Regions from separate parts of the Crassaminicella indica genome, predicted to be linked through region 2. Evidence: riboswitches for the same ligand, from Rfam matches in the RefSeq annotation. Region 2 holds a riboswitch; the other holds the start of a gene.

Region 1 (4,437 bases), 1.4 Mb from region 2:
CATGTATACATATGCTACTTTTGGTAAATCAGGATACTCTTTGACACTCTCAAATAATGGTTTTGTTTCATAAACTTCTACTTCATCTGGTACCAATTCTCTACCAGCTTTACCAATAAAGCTAGCTACTTTTAATCCTGCCATTCTTACAGCAGCTTCATATTCATGTTGTTTTAAACCATCTATTGGTTCAATTACTAAACAAATATTGTTTAGCTTTGAAAATGGAGTATACTCGGCTCCAGGACCACTCATATCAATGATACCTTCCTGAAATCCAACAATTTTGCCGCAAGTAACAACTGCAGCTCCCTTTAATACATGCGTGCGGCCTGAACCTACAGTAGTAACTTTATTTATTACTCCAGGAAATATGCCACCTTGCCCTTCAACTTTTACTCTTGGCTCAATAACATCCTTTACAGGAGTTATTCTAGTTGCTTCCCCTGGCTTGGCAAGTTCTACCTGTGCGCTTTTGATATGATCATCTTCCATGATAATGTTGATGATTTCTTCCTTATTTACATATAATGTTCCATTTTCTACTTTGGTCATATCACCAAATTGAACATCGCTAATATTAATTTTCCCCAATTCTAGGCGCACATCATTCACCTCCCTTTATATTTTACCCACAACTGGTGACTTACTCACCAGCGTGAGTTGTAAACTATCCTACATGTTTTTGAAGCATAGCAAGAATATTAGCTTTTGTTGCAGCTTCCTTTGTCACTTCATCTACTTTTTCACCATCTTTGTATAATGCAATTGTTGGAAGTCCTAATACTCTTTGTGATATAGCAAGCCTTCTTGCTTTCATAGTATTTAATTTTGCAAATTTTACTCTTCCTTCATATTCAGCTGCAAGCTCTTCTATATCTGGCATTAATGCTTTGCATGGCTCACAGCCATCACTCCAATAATCCACAAGCACATATCCAGATGCCTCTAAAACTTCTTTTTGAAAAGTATTTTTATCAAGTGCTAACATATAAATTCCTCCCCCTATCTTTAATAATGATTTTCAATATATTTTTCTGCTGCAACAGCTGCAATTGCACCATCTGCTGTAGCAGTTACTACCTGCCTTAAGGATTTTACTCTAATATCTCCAGCAGCAAATACACCTGCTACACTTGTTCTCATGTCTGCATCTGTTATAACATATCCATCATCTGTTAATTCAATTTTTCCTTTATATACATCACTTTGAGGTTTATATCCTACAAACGGGAATATCCCAAATGTTCCATCATTTTCATCTGCATGATATTCTGTAATTTTACCTGTTTTTTTGTTCTTAAATACAATAGCTTCTACAATTCCATCTCCTTTTATTTCTTCTACTACTGTATCCCACATAAAATCTATTTTTTCATTTTTAAATGCTTTCTCTTGAATTGATTTTGCAGCTCTTAACTCATCTCTCCTATGTACAATCGTAACCTTTTTGGCAAATTTCGTTAGATACATAGCTTCTTCTAATGCAGAATCTCCTCCTCCTATTACAAATACTTCTAAACCTGTAAAAAAGTCTGCATCACAAGTTGCACAATAGGATACTCCTTTTCCTATTAATTCCTTTTCTCCTGGACAACCAATTTGTTTTGGTGTAGCACCACTTGCAATTATTACTGTCTTAGACTTATATACTTCCTTCTCTCCCTTTATTACCTTTACTTTTTCAGTAAAATCAACATCTATTACTGTATCCTTCTTTCTTTCTGCACCAAATTCCTCTGCCTGTTCTACCATCCTTGCAATAAGGCTTGGCCCTGTAGCATTTTGAATAGAACCTGGATAATTTGCTACTTCATTTGTCGTAACAATCTGACCTCCTGTTTTATCCTTTTCTAAAATCAATGTTTTCATTTTCGCTCTTGCTGCATATAGACCTGCTGCAAGTCCAGCAGGCCCTGCTCCTATTATGATTACGTCATATAGTTTTTCCATTTTAATCCTCCTTTTTAATTGTTTAAAATAATCAAAAAAATTGATCCATACTTTCTATTGCACTCTTTATAAGACAATAGTCAATAAGTTTAAAATCCTCTAATATTTTTTCTGTCCAAAGAGGTATTTTCTTCCCTTTTATAAACTTCTCTGCCGTCTGAATACTTTCTTCAATTATTTCAAGTGATTTAATATGAAGCTCATTTTTTTTCTTTGTCATAATGACTGATTTAAAAGGAGTCTCATTAGGCTTAACGCTTCCTGAGAGAGGGTGAGTAAGCAATCTATATCCCTCATGTATCTTGTTTCTCGTAATTATAAGAACATCAAGATATGTATAATCTTTTGAATAAATTATATCCATTTTTTCTTTATTTTCTTCAAAAACTTTCAAATTATTTGTAATTAGAACTTTTTTCATATTCATTCACTCCACTTTTTATACAGCTAGGAAAACGTTTTTTGTTCTTATGAAAATAGAGGCACATGACAAACTCATGTTTGCCATATGCCTCTGTCTTGAACCTGAGAGTTTCTTCTAATAGATAGAATTGCTCCTTCGGTGCTTTTAAAAAGCTTTCCAGAGTTCTGTCCAAATACGGTCCTTTTGCCTGAGAATTTCACAAAAAGATAGGCAATATCGTTTTGCTTGTCCCTTCGGCGACCCAATTAGGATTCTCTCCCGCATTTTTCAACCAGAATATTTTTATACATTTCAAACAATCATTAGAATTATCTATATATTCATTATAATACAAACAATATACCTTTACAACAATTTTTTGGCAACTTTTGTTATTTATTTCACATTTTATTCATCTCTCATGTAAAGAAGAGCCAATATTCCTGGACCAGTATAAGTCCCTATGGTACATCCTATTTCCGTAGTAATGATTTTTTTTGGCTCAAAAGTATCCATAATCTCTTTTTTAAGCTTTTCTAATCCGTCAATATTTGCCCCATGTGCTATACACACATATTCTGATCCATGCTTTAAACCTCTTTCTTTTGCAATTTGAATCATTTTAGGTATTACTTTTTTACTTCCTCTTACTTTATCAAAAAGTTCTACTTTTCCATTTTTTATAGTCAAAATAGGTTTTATATTTAATATTTTTCCAATAGTTGCCTTAGTATTACTAAGCCTTCCACCCTTTTTAAGGTAGTCAAGAGTTTCTACAGAAAAAATATGATCAGCTTTCTCTTTCATTTTTTCTACTCTTTCTATAATTTCTTTTTTGCTTTTACCTTCCTTTGCCATTTTTGCTGCTTCTACTGCAATCATTCCACAAGTATATGAAAGTGATAAAGTATCAATTACTGTTATATCATCAGACGCCAATTCCTTCTTTGCTATTAGTGATGATTGATGAGTTCCACTAACACCTGAAGATCCATTAATAACTATTACTTCATATCCATTTTCTAAAGCATTTTTCATTTCCTTCATAAAAATACTTGGAATGACTTGAGAAGTACTAGGCAATTCATCAGAAGCTTGAAGTTTATTAAAAAATTCTTCTGGGCTTAAATCCTCTCTATCTTTAAATTCATTATCTCCAAACCTTATTGTTAATGGTAAAACTGTAATATCATATTTATCGATAAGCTCCTTCGGAATATCAGATAAGCTTGTTGTTATAATTTTTATAGGCTTCAATCACATTCCCTCCTATCATGATAAGTTGATTTTATCTATATTATTTTATTATCTATACATTGTTTTTACAACTAAAAAAAACTAAACCTTCAAAAATCACTTTGTTCAAACAATGAAGGTTCTTAACATATTTTCCATGTAATTTCAGTAAGCTTTTTTACAAAAGTTATTATCTTTATATATTTATTTTTTTATGTTGATGATTATAAAAATATTATATTGATACGTAAAATAGAAAATAGACTCCCCATATATGAAGAAGTCTTATACTTAAATCTTAAAATTTATCAGATGCATCTATTACAGAAAAAGCAATTTTCGTAGCATGATCTCCTATTCTTTCAAGATTGCTAATAATATCTAAAAATATAATTCCTGCACCTGCTGAACATTCCTGTTTATTTAATCTTGCAATATGACTAGTCCTAAGTGATTTTTCCATATGATCAATTTCTCCTTCTCTTTCAACAACCTTTCTTGCCATATTCATATCTCCTGTTTTTAATGAAAGAATTGCTTGATCATATGATTTCATTACACGATTATGCATAAGCTTTAATTCTTCTATAGCCCCTTTGCTAAATACTAATTTACGTTCCGAAGCAAAAATGGCTAATTCAGCTAAATTATCAGCATGATCTCCTACCCGCTCAATATCATTAATCGTATTAAACAATCCATCCACAAGTTCATGTTGCTTCCCTGATAAATTAGTACTAGATAATTTAACTAGATATTCAGCAATTTCTCGTTCCATCGTATTTATAATTTTTTCCATTTTAAAGGTCTCATTTGCTAATTTCTCACTTTTCTCAAAAAAAGCT
Region 2 (4,437 bases):
TTGATTTTTCCAAATCGGAATAGTTGTCAAAATACTAGATTGAATCTTATTTGCCAATATTTTATTGTTGTTTTGCATAAGTCTTATTTGTGGAAGAGTCTGAATCGCGATTTCTCTACTCAATTTCAAATCATGAATTCTCTTTTCCATTTCATTTAATAATTGTGCAAAATCATTATATTTTTGAACATCTAACATGTCCTGAGTTTGCTGTGCTTTTTGCTCTAATTCTACAAATATAGTTTCTTTAAGCTCTTTGTATTTCAATTCTCCTGCTGCAATATACATATCTAGTAGCTGAAGATACTCTAAATTTTTATTGTATAAAGCATCTAACATATTTATATCTCTAATCAACTCTTTTCTAGCTGTATCCAGCGAAACAACAATCCTATCTACTGTTTGAGTAACCTCTTCTAACTGAGTCTTTGTACGATCAATACTTCTTTTTATTCTATTGAAAAAAGGGATTTTGCTAGTGATAGATTTCTTTTCCTGAAGTTTCTCAACATCTACTTTTTGAATAGTTGATAATAATAATGTCAAATCATTTCCAACATTGCCAGTATCCTTTGTTCTTACACCTTCTAATATTCCATCTGCAAATTTTGCAATACTTCCTTGAATTTCAGCCCCAAAAGAAGCTATGCTGTTTGTATTCCCTATATTTATCTCTTCTTTTATTTTTTCTAACCTCTCTAAATCCTTTTGATCAAGCTTAGATAAATCAACAGAAGTAAAATCTTTAGAACTCATTCCTCAACCGCTCCTTTCATATGCTTTAAAAATCTGATTCAATTAAATCTTGTATAGTTTTTAAATCTACATTCAAATCTAATTCCTGCTGTTCTTTTATATTTTTGATGGCTGAATATAATTTTTCATTTATCCTTTCTATAGTATCTAATAATTCTTCTCTCTGTTTTTTCAAAGCATCATCTTCATTAAAATGCTTTAATATAGCTTTTATCATTTTAATATATTTTAATAACAATAATTCTTTTACAGATATTATTCGCTCTATATTTTCAGCATAAAATTCTATTATAAAAGAATAGTATGCTACAAAGAAAAGTAAACTAATAAATATATTATGATCTTTTATATCATAAAGAGTCTTCTCTATTTCTTTTAAAGCTTCTTTCCCTTCCTCTAAAACTGTTTTTGTATGATCTTCTGTCTTTTCAACTCCTTGTTCCTTTACTGTGCTTGCTGCAGCTTTTTTTCTTTTAAATAAATTAAATATATTGATCACTTCCTTCTTCGTCATGATCGAATTGAAAAATTTTTCTATTTTATTTATTATATCAAACACCTTATAACTATCAAAGAATTACTTTTCATTGTGAAGTTTAGTTTTTTCAAAAGTTATCTGGAATGAACTGTTCTTTATATTTCATTTTGAAGTTGGATCCCTATATATATCTATTATTGAATTATTAGAATTTTGCAACTTTTCTATAATGTATTGTAATAATTTCCATTCAATGTTATCATCTTAGCAAGCAGTTTTAATGAATTTTTATCAAGTGAATACTTTCGGATGAAAATAATGGGAGAGAGATCTATTTGATCCACCGAAGAAGTAACTCTTTCAGGTAAATAGGACCATTATTGGACGAGCCTCTGGAGAGACTCTATATGGGCACCGAAGGAGCAAGCCTATTTTTGTAGGTGAAACTCTCAGGTAAAAGGACAGAGTAATTTGTTTTCTGGAGGCCAAATCATTTTCATTTGATTTGGCTTTTTTATAATCCATTATTTTAGGATTATAAAAAAAGCCTTCCTAATAATATATTAAGGAGGAAGGAAATATGGAAAAAATAACTGCAATTTTAAACTCAATTGATTCTTTTGTATGGGGACCACCCCTATTGATCCTATTAGTTGGTACAGGTATTTATCTAACTATCAGACTAGGACTTTTACAAGTATTAAAATTACCTTTAGCACTAAGGCTTTTATTTTCAAAGGATCACGATTCTTCTGCTGAGGGAGACGTATCTAGCTTTGCAGCACTTTGTACAGCACTTGCTGCAACTATTGGTACAGGTAATATTGTAGGAGTTGCAACTGCTATTAAAGCAGGAGGACCGGGTGCACTTTTTTGGATGTGGATAGCTGCATTTTTTGGTATGGCAACAAAATACTCTGAAGGACTTTTGGCAGTAAAATATAGGGTTGTAGATGAAAACGGTCAAATGTCAGGAGGCCCTATGTATTATATTGAAAAGGGTCTAGGAAATAAATTTCTTGCAAAAATGTTTGCTATATTCGGCATCGGCGTAGCATTCTTTGGTATTGGTACTTTTCCACAAGTAAATGCTATTGTAAATGCTGCAAAAATCACTCTTAATATGCCAATGATTGTTACATCGATTATCCTCACTATACTTGTAGCACTTGTAACATTAGGTGGTATTAAAAGCATTTCTAGAGTTGCTGAGCTTTTAGTTCCTTTTATGGCAGTATTTTATATCATCGGTTCAATTATAATTCTTGTTATGAATATAGATCTATTGCCAAGCACTATTTTACTAATTATAAAAAGCGCCTTTTCCCCTACTGCAGCCGCAGGAGGCTTTTTAGGAGCAACTGTTATGATGGCTATTCGAAACGGTGTTGCTCGAGGAGTTTTTTCTAATGAATCTGGTCTTGGTAGTGCACCAATTGCAGCAGCTGCTGCTAAAACAAAATCATGTGTTCGTCAAGGACTTATATCTATGACTGGTACATTCTTTGATACTATTATAGTATGTACCATGACAGGACTTGTATTAATATTAACAGGAGTTTGGCAAGGTGATTTGGAAGGAGCAGCCATGACCAATGCAGCATTCAGTAAAGCTGTACCTGGTATTGGTCAGCTTATTGTTACAATCGGACTTATGTTCTTTGCTTTTACTACTATATTAGGATGGAATTATTACGGAGAAAGATGTACAGAATATCTATTAGGTGTAAAGTGGATTAAGCCTTTTAAATACACTTATATATTATTGATCGCAATAGGAGCTTTCTTAAAATTAAATACAATTTGGATTTTAGCTGATATTGTAAATGGATTAATGGCAATTCCAAACCTTATTGGTTTGATTGGATTAAGCAACGTCATTATAACAGAAACAAAGCTCTATTTTCATCAGCTAGAAAATAAAAAACAATTGAGCAAAAAAACTGTTTAAAAAGAGCTGTGCATAACGCACAGTTCTTTCTTATTTCTTGACAAAAATATTAAGTATATTAAAATGTAAACGATTAAATACTATTCTTGATTAAACTAAAATATATTAGGGTATATGAAAAAAGATGAAAAAATTAAAGGAGATGCTTATGTTTAAAAATAATATTGCACTAAAGGATCGCGCTTTATTCGAAAAATATATCTATAGTTATCCTTATAAAGCTTCTGGATTAACTTTTACAAGTCTTTTTATGTGGAGACAGCTTAATGAATTCAAATATGAAATCATTAATGATTTTTTGTGTATTTCAGGAATCAATCATCTAAATATTAACCATAAAGAATATTTTGTTCTTCCTCCATTAACAATAGAAAAATACGACATTCATAAATTGTCCTTGACAATTGATACAATCAAAAATAGATTCGAAAGCTTTAACCACCCTTTTAATATGAAATTAATTCCAAAGTCAATGCTCGAAACTTTTCAACTAGCTAATCCTAAGTTGATCTTTACTCCTGATCGAGCGAATTTTGACTATGTATATTTAAAGGAAGATTTAATTACATTAAGGGGGCGAAAGCTACATTCTAAAAAAAATCATTTGAATTATTTTATGAAAAATATCCCACACAAGTATGTACCCTTAACAGATGCACTAATAGAAGATTGTCTCAGATTAAATATGCGCCTTGTTGAAGCTAAGACTTATAGCACATTAGAAGCTCATTTGATTGATTTAGAGCAAATGGCAGTTTATGAAGCACTCAAAAATATGAAAGCATTAGATGCTCGTGGTGGTGCAATTTTAATAAATGACAAGGTTGAAGCCTTTACTTTAGGTGCAAAGCTAGATGCAGAAACAATGGTTGTCCACATTGAAAAAGCCAATACAAATTATAGAGGCTTATATCAAGCTATCAATCAGCAATTTTGTAAAAATGCTTGTTTAGATGTAAAATATATAAATCGTGAAGAGGATATGGGTATTCCAAATTTAAGGAAGGCAAAAGAATCATATCGTCCTATAAAAATGATTGAAAAGTATGATGCAACCTTTCATAAATAGGTAGGAGGAAAAAAATGATTGCAAAATTATTAACAAAAAAAGATATCCCTGCTGCAAAAAAATTATGGGGATATGCTTTTGAAACAGATGAACCATTTTACAGCTGGTATTTTGAAGAGGTTTTTAGCCCTAAAAATGCTGTAGGTATTTTTAACAAAGGTCAGCTTATTAGTTATTTGCAAT

Evidence for each region. Region 2 has a riboswitch for glycine ahead of KVH43_RS03540 (alanine/glycine:cation symporter family protein). Riboswitches for the same ligand answer to the same signal wherever they lie in the genome.
Region 1: another riboswitch for glycine. It lies ahead of KVH43_RS09885 (GrdX family protein); the one in region 2 lies ahead of KVH43_RS03540 (alanine/glycine:cation symporter family protein).

The regions. Positions count from the first base shown of each region.
Region 1 is NZ_CP078093.1:2,100,138-2,104,574, reverse strand. Features, by position in the region: gene KVH43_RS09900 (glycine/sarcosine/betaine reductase component B subunit) at 1-606, opposite strand, end outside; gene trxA (thioredoxin TrxA) at 671-991, opposite strand; gene trxB (thioredoxin-disulfide reductase) at 1,012-1,953, opposite strand; gene KVH43_RS09885 (GrdX family protein) at 1,985-2,374, opposite strand; glycine riboswitch at 2,466-2,539, opposite strand; glycine riboswitch at 2,543-2,648, opposite strand; gene KVH43_RS09880 (DegV family protein) at 2,765-3,613, opposite strand; gene KVH43_RS09875 (Na/Pi cotransporter family protein) at 3,891-4,437, opposite strand, start outside.
Region 2 is NZ_CP078093.1:745,847-750,283, forward strand. Features, by position in the region: gene KVH43_RS03530 (toxic anion resistance protein) at 1-756, opposite strand, end outside; gene KVH43_RS03535 (hypothetical protein) at 782-1,315, opposite strand; glycine riboswitch at 1,544-1,621, shown strand; glycine riboswitch at 1,625-1,701, shown strand; gene KVH43_RS03540 (alanine/glycine:cation symporter family protein) at 1,815-3,185, shown strand; gene KVH43_RS03545 (DUF2156 domain-containing protein) at 3,334-4,254, shown strand; gene KVH43_RS03550 (GNAT family N-acetyltransferase) at 4,269-4,437, shown strand, end outside.